Regions from separate parts of the Agrobacterium tumefaciens genome, predicted to be linked through region 2. Evidence: riboswitches for the same ligand, from Rfam matches in the RefSeq annotation. Region 2 holds a riboswitch; the other holds the start of a gene.
What was found. A riboswitch is a leader RNA that binds a small molecule or an ion and turns the genes downstream of it on or off. The one in region 2 is predicted to bind S-adenosylmethionine.
Positions count from the first base shown of each region.

Region 1: linked by a shared signal. The riboswitch ahead of CFBP6623_RS00595 (O-succinylhomoserine sulfhydrylase) and the one ahead of metA (homoserine O-acetyltransferase MetA) in region 2 are both predicted to bind S-adenosylmethionine.

Region 1 is NZ_CP039903.1:113,311-120,309, forward strand. Features, by position in the region: gene CFBP6623_RS00575 (aspartate aminotransferase family protein) at 145-1,344, shown strand; gene argF (ornithine carbamoyltransferase) at 1,400-2,317, shown strand; gene CFBP6623_RS00585 (Hsp33 family molecular chaperone) at 2,561-3,550, shown strand; gene apaG (Co2+/Mg2+ efflux protein ApaG) at 3,602-3,994, opposite strand; gene CFBP6623_RS00595 (O-succinylhomoserine sulfhydrylase) at 4,236-5,420, opposite strand; SAM riboswitch at 5,464-5,542, opposite strand; gene CFBP6623_RS00600 (2'-deoxycytidine 5'-triphosphate deaminase) at 5,616-6,713, shown strand; tRNA gene CFBP6623_RS00605 (tRNA-Gly) at 6,771-6,844, shown strand.
Region 2 is NZ_CP039903.1:2,594,141-2,601,139, reverse strand. Features, by position in the region: gene ispG (flavodoxin-dependent (E)-4-hydroxy-3-methylbut-2-enyl-diphosphate synthase) at 1-453, shown strand, start outside; gene CFBP6623_RS13065 (OmpA family protein) at 520-1,182, shown strand; gene CFBP6623_RS13060 (polyprenyl synthetase family protein) at 1,215-2,129, opposite strand; gene mtgA (monofunctional biosynthetic peptidoglycan transglycosylase) at 2,265-3,011, shown strand; gene CFBP6623_RS13050 (aldose epimerase family protein) at 3,026-4,045, opposite strand; gene metA (homoserine O-acetyltransferase MetA) at 4,120-5,046, opposite strand; SAM riboswitch at 5,129-5,205, opposite strand; gene CFBP6623_RS13040 (thiamine diphosphokinase) at 5,295-5,948, shown strand; gene CFBP6623_RS13035 (ABC-F family ATP-binding cassette domain-containing protein) at 5,953-6,999, shown strand, end outside.

The DNA of each region.
Region 1 (6,999 bases), 570 kb from region 2:
GGACTTTTGTTGACATCGGCAAACGAAGTGACAATAGTGCCCCTGCCGCCGCGAGGCGGCATTTTTGATTTTCAGGCGAGGGATAACCTCGCGAGCCTATTGACAACCTTATGACAGCGCATCCGCGCAAGGAGTGATACAGCCATGGCCGAAGCCGCCGCGCCATTGTTCGATACGTTTGCAAGAGCCCCGCTGCGCTTCGAGCGCGGTGAAGGCGTCTGGCTGTTCACGGAGAGCGGCGAACGATATCTGGATTTTGCAGCCGGTGTTGCGGTTAACTCGCTGGGCCACGCCCATCCGCACCTCGTGGAAGCAATCAAGGCGCAGGCCGAGAAGGTCTGGCACGTCTCGAACCTTTATGAAGTGCCCGGACAGGAAAAGCTCGCCAAGCGGCTGACGGAAGCAACTTTCGCGGACAAGGTGTTCTTCACCAATTCCGGTGCTGAAGCGCTGGAATGCGCCATCAAGACCACGCGCCGTTATCACTATTCAAAGGGCCACCCGGAAAAATTCCGCATCGTCACCTTCGAGGGCGCGTTCCATGGCCGCACGCTGGCAACAATCGCTGCCGGCGGCCAGCAGAAATATCTCGAGGGTTTCGGTCCCAAGGTCGAAGGTTTCGATCAGGTTCCTTTCGCTGATGTCGATGCCTTGAAGGCTGCCATCACGTCTGAGACGGCCGCGCTTTTGATCGAGCCTATCCAGGGCGAGGGCGGTATTCGTGCGCCGAGCAAGGAATTCCTGCAAATCCTGCGTGGATTGTGCGACGAGCACGGCCTTCTCCTGATTTTTGATGAAGTGCAGACGGGCGTCGGCCGCACGGGTAAGCTGTTTGCCTATGAGCAGACCGGCGTTGCGCCTGATATCATGGCGGTTGCCAAGGGTATCGGCGGCGGTTTCCCGCTTGGCGCATGCCTTGCAACAGCGGATGCCGCCTCCGGCATGACGGCCGGTGTGCATGGCACCACCTATGGCGGCAACCCCCTGGCAATGGCGGTCGGCAATGCGGTGCTGGATGTCGTTCTGGCCGACGGTTTTCTGGAAAAGGTTCGTGATGTCGCGCTGGTCTTCCGCCAGGGACTGGCATCGCTCAAGGACCGCTATCCTGATGTAATCGAGGAAATTCGTGGCGAAGGCCTGTTGATGGGCATCAAGGCGAAGGTTCCTTCGGGCGATCTGCTGCAGGCCATGCGCGCGGAGCACCTGCTCGGCGTTCCGGCAGGTGACAACGTCATCCGTCTCCTGCCGCCGCTCGTCACCACGGCGGAAGAGGCCCGCGAAGGGCTGGCGCGAGTGGAAGCGGCTGCCGCCTCCCTGACAGCGAAACAGGCGAAAATCGCCTGAAACCAATCAAGGGCGGGCCTCTTCCTGGAGGCTCGCGAGCATGGGACAGTTTGAAATGGCTTCACCAAAACATTTTCTAGACCTTTCGGCCGTTGGGTCGGAGGATTTGCGGACGATTCTTGATGATGCGCGGGCGCGCAAGATTGCCACCAAGGCCGGCACTGCGGAAAAGCCGTTAGCCGGCAAGATGCTGGCGATGATCTTTGAAAAGCCGTCCACCCGAACCCGCGTTTCCTTCGATGTCGGCATGCGTCAACTCGGCGGTGAGACCCTGTTCCTGTCGGGTACGGAAATGCAGCTCGGTCGTGCGGAAACGATCGGTGATACGGCCAAGGTTCTGTCGCGTTATGTCGACGCCATCATGATCCGCACCACGGATCATTCGCGCCTGCTTGAGCTTGCCGAACATGCAACCGTGCCTGTTATCAACGGCCTGACGGACGACACCCATCCCTGCCAGATCATGGCGGATATATTGACGTTCGAGGAACACCGCGGTCCGGTGAAAGGCAAGACCATTGCCTGGACGGGTGACGGCAATAACGTGTTGCACTCTTTCGTTGAGGGCTCGGCCCGCTTTGGTTATCGCATGAATATGGCGGTGCCCATGGGCTCTGAACCGCATGATAAGTTCCTGAACTGGGCGCGCAATAATGGCGGCGAGATCGCGCTATATCATGATGCCGACAAGGCGGTTGCCGGGGCAGATTGTATCGTTACCGACACCTGGGTATCGATGAACCAGGAACACAAGGCGCGCGGCCACAACATCTTCCAGCCCTATCAGGTGAATGAAGCACTGATGGCCAAGGCCGATAAGGACGCACTGTTCATGCACTGCCTGCCGGCGCATCGCGGCGAGGAAGTAACGGACGGCGTTATCGACGGGCCGCAATCGGTGGTCTTCGATGAGGCGGAAAACCGGCTCCACGCACAGAAGTCCGTCATTGCCTGGTGCATGGGCGTCATCTGACGAACATCGTCGGTTCCGACTGATGCCTGCCAGGTGCTTGAACTTGGCCGCATACATTACCATCTGTGGGACTTCGAAGAGGCTCGTCGGTTTTTTGCTGGCGGGCCATCATCAAGATTTGCACGATTTTCCCCGGAGGCGGTTTCGCTTCCCGGATCTCTGTGCGACAAGCGGAAAAAGCACATTCAAAAAGCCGGACTTTTGGACGGTAGCGGCGCAACGGCTGCGCCAGGGAGTTATGATATGGCAGATGTAACGGTTGAACTGGACGATCTCGTTCTTGCTGGCGACGACAAGGTCGTGCCCTTTCAGGTCGAAGGTCTGGATGTGCGCGGTCGCGCCGTACAGGTTGGGCCGCTGCTGAACGCCATCCTCGAACGGCACGACTATCCCACGGTTGTTGCCCGCCTGCTGGCGGAAGCGACCGTTCTGACGGCGCTGATCGGCACATCCCTGAAGTTCTCCGGCAAGCTTACGGTGCAGACCAAGGGTGACGGCCCGGTGGACCTTCTGGTCGCGGATTTCACCGCACCCGAGAGCATGCGCGCCTATGCCCGTTTTGACGAAGAACGACTGGCCGAGGCAATCGCAGCCGGCGCCACCTCGCCCGAACAGTTGCTGGGCACCGGTATTCTCGCTTTTACGATCGATCAGGGTATGGGCATGCAGCCCTATCAGGGCATCGTTCCGCTGGATGGCTCGTCGCTGGAAGAAATCGCCGGGGTTTATTTCCGCCAGTCTGAACAGCTTCCCACCCGCGTGCGCCTCGGCGTTGCCGAGTTCTTCGACCGTGACGGCGAAGGCAAGCCACGCCATGGCTGGCGTGCCGGCGGCGTGATCGCCCAGTTCCTGCCGCAGGCGCCGGAGCGTCTGCGCATGCGCGATCTCCACGGTGGTGATGGCGATGAAGGCGGTTACGAAACGGTGGAAGACGATGCCTGGACCGAGGCTGTAACGCTGCTGAATACGGTCGATACCGATGAATTGACCGACCCGCAGGTGCCGGTCGAACGTCTTCTGTATCGGCTTTTCCACGAGAGTGGTGTGCGCATTTATGATCCGCAGGCCATTTTCGATCGTTGCAGCTGTTCGCGTGACAAGATCAAGGGCGTTCTGTCCGGTTTCACCGCTGAAGAGATCAAGGCGAGTGAGGAAGACGGCGCAATTGCGGTGACGTGCGAATTCTGCTCTACCACCTATCGCTACGACATCAGCGAGTTTGAAAACGTCTGAGTAGAAAGCCGCGCTTTTAAAAGGCGCGGCTTCTCAACCGCCTTGTGAACCTCAGTTCAACACCCGCAAAAGCCCGGGTGAATCCAGCGAGAAGGCGGGTATGGTGACGTTGAACACCTCGCCCTTTTCGGTTTCCATTTCATAATGGCCGAACATCAGGCCTGAAGGTGTGTCCAGCGGGCAGCCGGAAGAGTACTCATAGCTGTCTCCGGGGTTCAGGTGTGGTTGCTCACCAACGACGCCTGGCCCGTAAACCTCATCCACCTGGCCGTTCTGATCGGTGATATGCCAATACCGGTTGACGAGTGTCACCGTCATATCAGAGTTGTTCGAGATCACGACTTTATAACCCCAGACGTAACGGTCGTCATCCGGGTCGGATTGTTCTTCGAGATAATACGGATCGACCGTTACCTCGATATCCCTTGTCAGAGCACGATACATACGCGCCACACCTCGATATTATGCCTGTTGCCATCATCCTACACTATAGGCTCTGGCTATCGTCAAGAAAATGAACGGCTTGACGGGCGGGAGCCACCTGTTGTCGCGCCGTTTTCCACCGTTAGGGATAACGATAAAGGTAAATATTAGTTGCCCGCCACAGGATTTTGCCCCTTGCGGAGCCGGCTGCGGCGCCACGGCCCAACGCAGGGTAGGGCCATGGCGCTTATGGATTGAATTCTCAGGCGGAAACGGCTGCCAGCCCCTTCGCCAGATCTTCCAGCAGGTCGTCCGTATCCTCGATACCGCAGGAAAGACGCAGAGTTCCGCCGGAAATGCCGAGTTCGGCGCGCGCCTCATCGGAAAGGTTCTTATGCGTCGTGGTTCCGGGGTGGGTGATAAGGCTCTTGGCATCGCCCAGATTGTTGGAAATCTTCACGATCTCCAGCGCGTTCTGCAACGCGAAAGCCGCGTCCTTGCCGCCCTTCAGTTCGAAAGCCACCAGCGTCGAACCGCCTGACATCTGCCGCGCGATAATATCGGCCTGCGGGTGATCGGCGCGACCGGGATAGATGACCTTGGCGACCTTGCCGCTACCGGCGAGGAAATCGGCGATCTTGCCGGCATTTTCCGTCTGCTGCTTGACGCGCAGCGGCAGGGTCTCGATGCCCTTCAGCAGCGTCCACGCGTTGAACGGCGACATGGCCGGACCGGTGTGGCGGAAATAGTCCTGCAGCTCTTCCTCGATCCATTTCTTGTCGGAAAGGATCACGCCGCCGAGGCAACGGCCCTGGCCATCAATATGTTTGGTCGCCGAATAAACTACGATATGGGCGCCGAGTTCGAGCGGCTTCTGGAAGAGTGGCGTCGCAAATACATTGTCGACCACGACCTTCGCGCCGATCTGGTTGGCAAGCTTTGCCACGCCGGCAATATCCACCACTTCGAGTGTCGGATTGGTCGGGCTTTCAAGGAAGAACAGCTTGGTATTCGGCTGGATCGCCTTTTCCCAGTTGCCGAGATCGCGTCCGTCGATCAGCGTGCATTCGATGCCGTATTTCGGAGCAAGCGTCTCAACCACCCAGCGGCAGGAGCCGAAAAGGGCGCGGGCAGCAACGATATGGTCGCCTGCACGCAGCTGGCACATGATGGCGGCGGTGACGGCCGCCATGCCGGAGGCAAGCGCCCGGGCGTCTTCGGCACCTTCCAGCAGGCACATGCGCTTTTCGAACATGTCATTGGTCGGGCTTGCATAACGGGCATAGATGAACCCGTCCGTTTCGCCCTTGAAGCGCGCTTCGGCGGCTTCGGAGTTTTCGTAGACGAAACCCTGGGTCAGATAGATCGCTTCAGACGTCTCACCATAGGGGGAGCGTAGCGTGCCGCCGTGAACGAGCTGGGTTGCCGGGCGCCATTTATTGCTCATGTGATCACCTTCAAAACAAAAAAACCGGTCGCAAAAGCAGACCGGTTCCAAGCACCCGGTCTTTTTAGCCACTTGTTTAACGTGGCTGCAAGCCGACCGGCCAAATCACCACGGGATAAGCTTGCCATACTGCCGTTATCGGCTTGCGTCAATGCTTTCCTTTTGGTTTTGTCGCCGTAAAAAGGAATGATGATCATGACGAGAACCACGGGCATTTTGGCGGATGGCGCTATCCGGGCGCTGTTTGCAGGCGGCAAGCTGAAGAGCGAGGCCGAGCTCGATGTTGACCAGGTGCAGCCCGCCAGCCTCGATTTGCGGCTGGGCTCAAAAGCCTATCGCGTTCGTGCCAGCTTCATGCCCGGCCCCGGAACCCGCGTCATCGACAAGCTCAATCGCTTCAGCCTGCACGAGGTTGACCTCTCTGAGGGCGCCGTGCTGGAAACCGGTTGCGTTTATATCGTTCCGCTGATGGAAAGCCTGGAACTGCCGGCGGAGATGTCGGCTTCGGCCAATCCCAAAAGCTCGACCGGTCGCCTTGATATTTTCACCCGCGTGATGACCGACAACGCGCAGGAATTCGACAAGATCCCGGCGGGATATACCGGCCCGCTTTATCTGGAAATCAGCCCGCGCACCTTCCCGGTGGTGGTTCGCCGCGGCTCGCGCCTGTCGCAGATCCGCTTCCGCATCGGCCATTCGCTGCTCAACGAAAGCGAGCTTTTGAAGCTGCACGAAACGGAAACGCTGGTTGCCAGCGAAACCCCCAACGTGACGGGCGGCGGCATCGCGCTTTCGATCGACCTCAAAGGTTTCGGCGATAATGGCCTGATCGGTTATCGCGGCAAACACCACACGGCTGTGGTGGATGTCGACAAGAAGGCCCAGCACGACGTTCTCGATTTCTGGGAGCCGCTTCATGCGCGCGGCCGCGCCGAGCTGATCCTTGATCCCGATGAGTTCTATATTCTCGTCTCACGCGAAGCCGTGCACGTACCGCCGCTTTACGCCGCCGAAATGACGCCTTTCGACCCGCTGGTGGGCGAATTCCGGGTCCACTACGCCGGCTTCTTCGACCCAGGCTTCGGCCATGCGCAGGCCGGCGGAACCGGCAGCCGCGCGGTGCTGGAAGTGCGCAGCCATGAGGTGCCCTTCATCCTCGAACACGGCCAGATCGTTGGCCGCTTGGTATATGAACACATGCTGCAGAAACCGGAAGGCCTCTACGGCACGGGTCTTGGATCCAATTATCAGGCTCAGGGCCTGAAACTCTCCAAGCATTTCCGCGTGGAATAATGAACCCGCCGGGCGCTTGACACCCGCTGCGAACTGTCCGATGTCTTTTTTCACGGTGCGGGTGTAGCTCAATGGTAGAGCAGCAGCTTCCCAAGCTGAATACGAGGGTTCGATTCCCTTCACCCGCTCCAGCGACCTTTCCAACAAGACCGATGACGTCCACGAAACGCTGAATTTTCAGCGTTTTTGCCTCACGCGTGCGTAAGGTCGTGCAACGGTATGCAGTGACATCCAGCAATTTTGTCGGTAAAAATTACGGTATTCATCAACGTGGCGGGAAGCCGAT
Region 2 (6,999 bases):
CGCGTGTCGCTGACGCCGGAGCCGAATGGCGACCGCACCCGCGAGGTGCAGGTGGCGCAGGAATTGCTGCAGGTCATGGGCTTCCGGCAATTCATTCCGGTCGTTGCGGCATGTCCCGGCTGCGGGCGCACCACGTCCACCGTCTTTCAGGAACTTGCTCAGAATATCCAGAACGATATTCGCAAGAACATGCCGGTCTGGCGTGAAAAATATCCCGGCGTCGAGGCATTGAACGTCGCCGTCATGGGCTGCATCGTCAATGGTCCCGGTGAAAGCAAACATGCCGATATCGGCATTTCCCTGCCCGGAACCGGCGAAAGCCCGGCAGCGCCGGTCTTCATCGACGGGGAAAAGGCGCTCACCCTGCGTGGTCCCAACATTGCCGGTGATTTCGAAGCGCTTGTGGCCGATTACATCGAAAAGCGTTTCGGCCGGAAAGACGCGGCGGAGTAATGAGTATCCTCAAAGGCTCGAAATTCCACTGTCATACCTCCTGAACCTCTCGGAGCATCAAAACACATGATCAAAAAAATCGCGATCGTCGCCCTTTGCGGGACCTATCTTTCCGCCTGCACCACCACCGATCCCTATACGGGCGAGCAGAAGATGTCGAACACCGCTGGTGGTGCCGGCATCGGCGCCGTGGTTGGCGCGCTCGGTGGTCTGGCTGTCGGCGGTTCGCCGACCGGTCGCCGTAATGCCGCGCTCATCGGTGCGGGCATCGGTGCACTCGCCGGCGGCGCCATCGGCAATTATATGGATGGTCAGGAAGCTGAGCTTCGCGCCCAGCTTCAGGGTACGGGCGTTTCGGTTTCCCGCCGCGGCGACAGCATCGTCCTCAACATGCCGTCGAACATCACCTTTGCGACGGATCAGGACCAAGTCATCCCGCCCTTCTATCAAACGCTTGATTCCGTTGGAATCGTGCTGAACAAGTTCAACCGCACGCTGATCGACATCAACGGTCACACCGATTCTACCGGCCGCGCCGATTACAATCAGGGCCTCTCGGAGCGTCGTGCCGCTTCGGTTGCCAATTATCTCGGTGCGCGCGGCGTCGATCAGCGCCGTATTTCGACGCTTGGTTTCGGTGCTTCGCAGCCGATCGCATCGAATGCAACACCTGACGGTCGCGCTCAGAACCGTCGCGTTGAAGTGCTGATTTCGCCTCTCAAGGGCTGATTGGGCATAGGGAGCTGAGCGGGGAAACCGGCTCAGCTTTTCCGTTCGGCAATGAACCTTGCGGCCGCGATGAGAATTGCGGCCTTTTCGCCATAGGGGGCCAGGAGGTCACTGGCTTCCGTTACCTGTTCCTGCAGCTTGGCGCGCGCCCAGTCTTCGCCGCGCAAGGCGACCAATGTTCCCTTGCCGCGTGCGGCATCCTTGCCGGTTGCCTTGCCCATGGTGGCGGCATCGGCAGTGAGATCGAGAAGATCATCGGCGAGCTGGAAGGCGAGGCCGATTTTTTCGCCGAAGAGGCGTAGCCTTTGCCGTTCGGAGACGTCGCTTCCGGAAATGATCGCGCCAGCCTCACAGGCGAAACGCAGCAAAGCGCCGGTTTTCATAGCCTGCAATGTAATGATGCCGGCTTCATCCGGCGCCTTTTTTTCCGCAGCAAGATCAAACGCCTGTCCGCCGGCCATGCCGCCGATGCCGGCTGCGCGGGCAAGCGAAAGCACGAGCGCGGCCTTGCGCTCGGCCGCAAGCGGGTTTTCGTCCGCGGCGATAATATCGAAGGCGAGCGTCAACAGGCTGTCGCCGGCGAGAATGGCGGTCGCCTCGTCGAATTTGCGGTGCACCGTCGGCTGGCCGCGACGCAGGTCATCATCATCCATGGCCGGCAGGTCGTCATGCACAAGCGAATAACAATGCAGGCATTCCAGCGCCGCGCCGACATAATGGGCAGCTTCGGCGTCTCCGCCCAGAAGGGCTGCGCTTTCGATGACGAGGAAGGGCCGCAGGCGTTTGCCGCCGTTCAGCACGCCATGGCGCATGGCGTCGAGCAGGTTTTGCGGACGCGTGATCTCGTCTGCGCGTGCTTCACCGGAAAGCAGGCGGCCAAGCAAGGCTTCGGTTTTTGCCGCGTTTTCGCGCAGCCTCGTTTCGAAATTCGTTATCTGAGCGTCCATGCCGCGCTCTTTGACATGCCGCGCGGGGCCAGGCAACCTTTTCGTGATTCCCGGGCGTAACTGTTTGACCAGACTCGCCTTGAAGGCGGCAATGGACTATGAAAGGCTTCGATTGGCGCGGGGCTGAGACGGATATTGAGCAGTACGCCTGAAAGCGACGCAGATTACGCCGTGCTGGCGGAAGACCGGAGCAGTCCGAAGGTGGATTTTCGCACGTTGGCAAAGCGCATTATCATGACCTTGCTGGCTTTGCTGATCCTGCCCTATCTGCTGATCCCGGTCTATGCACTGCCGTTCTTCCGGCCGGTCTCGACGCTGATGCTTGCCGATCTGGTTACCCTGCAGGGCTATGACCGGCGCTGGGTGCCGCTTGAGGATATTTCTCCGCGCCTTGTGCAATCCGTGATGATGTCGGAAGACGGGCAATTCTGTTTCCACGGCGGCGTGGACTGGAATCAGATGCAATCCGTGGTCAGCAATGCGCTCGATGGGGCCTCCACCCGCGGCGCAAGCACCATTCCGATGCAGACGGCCAAGAACTTGTTTTTATGGAACGGCCGTTCTTTCCTGCGTAAAGGACTGGAACTGCCGCTGGCGATTGCGGCGGATTTCGTCTGGTCCAAAAAACGGATGATGGAAATTTATCTCAACGTTGCCGAATGGGGGCCGGGCATTTACGGCATCGAGGCCGCTGCGCAGCATCATTTCAAGGTACCGGCGGCAAAGCTCAGTTCCCGTCAGGCAGCACTGCTTGCCGTTTCCCTGCCCAACCCCATTGACCGGGTCGCCAGCAAACCGGGTCGTGGTCTGCAAAGGCTGGCTGGCCTTATCGAGCGGCGCGCCCGGGCCTCGGGTGCTTATGTCGGCTGCGTGCTGGACTGATCCAGCCCATCCGCTCAGCCTTTCTTGAAAATATAATCTGTTTCCTGACGCAGGGTTTCGCCCGGCCGCAGGATCGCGTGCGGAAAATCAGGGTGATTGACGGCATCAGGCCAAATCTGCGTTTCCAGGCAGAAACCGGCAAAGGGACCATAGTGGCGGCCATCGAGGCCGGGGACCGCAACGTTCAGCTTGAAGGCCGAATAGAACTGCACACCGGGTTCGGTGGTGTGAACCTCAAGGGCGATATCCGAGGCCGGGGAATAGGCGCGGGCAACCTTGCGTTTTGCGCGGCGCTCGGGCGAGAGGCAGAAATTGTGATCGTAGAGAACCTGCTCGCCATCCTCCTTGCGCCGCATCGGCGTCGGCTGGCGCAGGTCAAAGATGGTGCCTTCAACGGAGCGGATTTCGCCTGTTGGTATCTGTTTGTCATTGGTCGGCAGGTAAAAATCAGCGGCGATGCTGATCTCATGCCCAAGAGCGGTATCCGCACCGTCGAGGTTGAAATAGGAGTGCTGGCAGACATTGGCGATGGTCGGCTTGTCGGTCACCGTTTCATAGACCACCGAAAGCACGCCGCCGTCGAGGATCGTATAGGTGGCGGTGACCGTGCAGTTGCCGGGATAACCGGCGCGGCCGTCGGGATCGATGATCTGCAGAACGGCATGGCTTTCGCCATGCTCCATCAGCATCCAGTTGCGTTTGCCCATGCCGTCGCTGCCGCCATGCAGATGGGTTACGCCCTTTTCGTTCAGCTCCAGCTGGTATTCATGCCCGTCGATGGAGAATTTGCCGTCACCGATGCGGTTGGCATTGCGGCCAGGGGTGGCGCCGAAATAGGAGGAATATTTGTAGTCCTCGAATTTATCGAAGCCCAGAACGAGCGGCGGCTGGTGACCATCGAGGCGCAGATCCTGAATGACTGCGCCCCAGGTAATGACCTTGGCCGTCAATCCGCCCTTCGAGATGGTGACGCGTTCGACCTTTTCGCCGGTTGCCGTGAAACCGAAATTCTCCCGTGCTGCCCCGTCGCTCATTGCATCATTCTCCCGATTGCCATGAATTGCCGGGCGGACGTTGCGTCATTTCCCGGCAATTCGCAATCGGCAATTTACGCGGCGAGTTTGCCGATGGATTCGAGATCGTAAGGCGTCGTCTGGTATATCTCGTTGATCCAGTTGCCGAAAAACAGATGGGCATGGCTGCGCCAGCGGTTCAGCGGAGCTAGTTCCGGGTCGTTATGCGGAAAATAATCATGTGGCAGCTTGATGGGCACACCGGCATTCGCGTCGCGGAAATATTCATCCGAAAGCGAGGTTGAATCATATTCGACATGGTTGAACATGTAGAGCCGGTTGCCGGCCTTCTCATGCACCAGACACACGCCCATTTCCTCTGACTCCATCAGGATTTCAAGTTCGGGGTGTTTTTCGATGTCGGCGCGGCGCACTTCCGTCCAGCGTGATACTGGAACCTGGAAATCGTCCGAAAAGCCGCTCAGATAGATCGATGACGGGCAGAGATTGCGGTGACGATAAACACCGAACGCCTTTTCCTTCAGCTCGTATTTCGGCACCCCGTGGAAATGGTAGATGGCCGCCATCGCGCCCCAGCAGACATTCAGCGTCGAATGGACGTTGGTTTGCGTCCATTCAAAAATTTTCTGCATCTCGTTCCAGTAGGTCACATCTTCATAGTCCAGCATCTCGATGGGCGCGCCGGTGATGATGAAACCGTCGAACTTGCGGTGGCGCACTTCTTCCCACGTCTCATAGAAGGACAGAAGATGTTCTTCAGGCGTGTTCTTGGCGCGGTGGCCGCCGATACGGATCAGCGAAAACTCCACCTGCAACGGCGAGGCGCCGACGAGGCGGGCCATCTGCACTTCCGTCTTGATCTTGTTCGGCATGAGGTTGAGAAGCCCGATCTGGAGCGGGCGGATATCCTGCCGGATGGCCGCCGTTTCGGTCATGACCCGCACGCCCTCATGAACGAGGGTCTCAAAGGCGGGAAGCGTATCGGGAATCTTGATCGGCATGTCGAACTCTCTTTTCGGATGACGTAAAGAACGTTGCGAAAACAAAAAAACCGGCAGCGAAATCGCAGCCGGTCCCAGGAAATTGCCTTTTTCCTCGACCCTTTAGCGACTTCTTTAAAGTGGCTGCAAGCCGGTCGGCAAATCACCACTGAAGCGTTTCATAATCCCGAAGCCGGCGAAAATCAATATAGGCTGATTTCATCGGGTTTCGGCTTTCCCTTTTTGGCTGAGGTGAGATAAGGCAAGGCATGGATAAAGAGCGTTTCACCATTCTGCTTGGCGGCGATGTCACGGTGACCGACCGCCTGAAGCTGGCGGTTGCCGATAGCCGCGTGATCGCGGCCGATGGCGGCATGCGCCATGCCGGACCACTCGGTCTTGCGCCGGAGCTTTGGGTGGGGGATTTCGATTCCGCCAGCGAAGAGCTGCTGGGCGCCTGGCCAGATGTGGAGCGGCAGCCTTACCCGGCCGCAAAGGCCGTGACGGATGGCGAGATTGCGGTCTCGGAAGCACTCTCCCGTGGCGCGTCTTCGCTGCTGCTGGTGGGTGCGCTTGGAGGCGAGAGAAGCGACCATGCGCTGCAACATCTTCTTTATGCGGTGGCGCTTGCCGAACGGGGTCTCGACGTGACACTGACGTCAGGAGACGAGGAGGCGCAGCCACTGCTTCCCGGTTCGCTTGATGTCGATCTGCCGGCCGGTTCGCTGTTTTCGGTGGCCGGATTTACCGCCCTTGCGGGCCTTGATATCGGCAATGTGCGTTATCCGCTTGACGATTTCGCGCTTGCTTTCGGTTCTTCCCGCACTATTTCCAATGTCGCGAATGGCGGCCCTGTGCATTTCTCGCTGAAAAGCGGCAAAGCCATCGTCCTCGCCCGCCCTTATGATCTGACCGGAGCCTGACGCCTTGGCACCCCCAATTTTGAAACTCGACGATATCAAGCTGACTTTCGGCGTGACCCCGCTGCTCGACGGCGCCAATTTTCAGGTGGAGCCGGGCGACCGCATCTGCCTTGTCGGGCGCAATGGTTCCGGCAAATCGACCCTGATGAAGATTGCGGCCGGGCTGGTCGAGGCACAGTCGGGCGAGGTTTTCCGCCACCCTTCCGCTACCATCCGTTATCTGGAGCAGGCACCGGATTTTGCCGGTTACGATACCGTTCAGGCCTATGCCGAAGCGGGGCTTGGGCCGGGTGACGACCCTTATCGGGTGACGTACCTGCTCGAACATCTCGGCCTGACGGGACAGGAAAATCCGGCAAGCCTTTCCGGCGGTGAAGCGCGGCGTGTGGCCCTTGCCCGCGTCATGGCGCCGGAGCCTGATATTCTGATGCTGGACGAGCCAACCAACCATCTGGACCTGCCCACCATTGAATGGCTTGAAAGCGAGTTGCAGCAGACGCGCAGCGCGCTGGTGCTGATTTCGCACGACCGGCGTTTTCTCGAAAAAGTCTCGACCTCGACCGTGTGGCTCGATCGCGGCCAGTCCCGCCGTCTCAATCGCGGCTTTGCCCATTTCGAGGAATGGCGTGACAAGGTGCTGGAGGAGGAAGAGCTGGAGCAGCACAAGCTCGGCAAGGCCATTGAGCGCGAAGAACACTGGATGCGTTATGGCGTGACCGCGAGACGCAAGCGCAACATGCGCCGCGTCGGCGAACTTCAGGCCATGCGCGCCGAATATCGCGGCCACAAGGGGCCGCAGGGCTCCGTGCAGGCGACGGCTTCGGACGTGCGGGAATCCGGCAAGCTGGTCATCGAGGCCGAGGCCATCACCAAGGCTTACGATGAGCGCGTGATCGTCGCGCCGTTTTCGCTCAGGGTGCATCGTGGTGATTGTATCGGTTTCGTCGGGCCGAACGGCGCCGGCAAAACCACACTTTTGAAAATGCTGACCGGCCAGCTTGAGCCCGATAGCGGCACGGTGAAACTTGGCACCAATCTGGAAATCGCGACG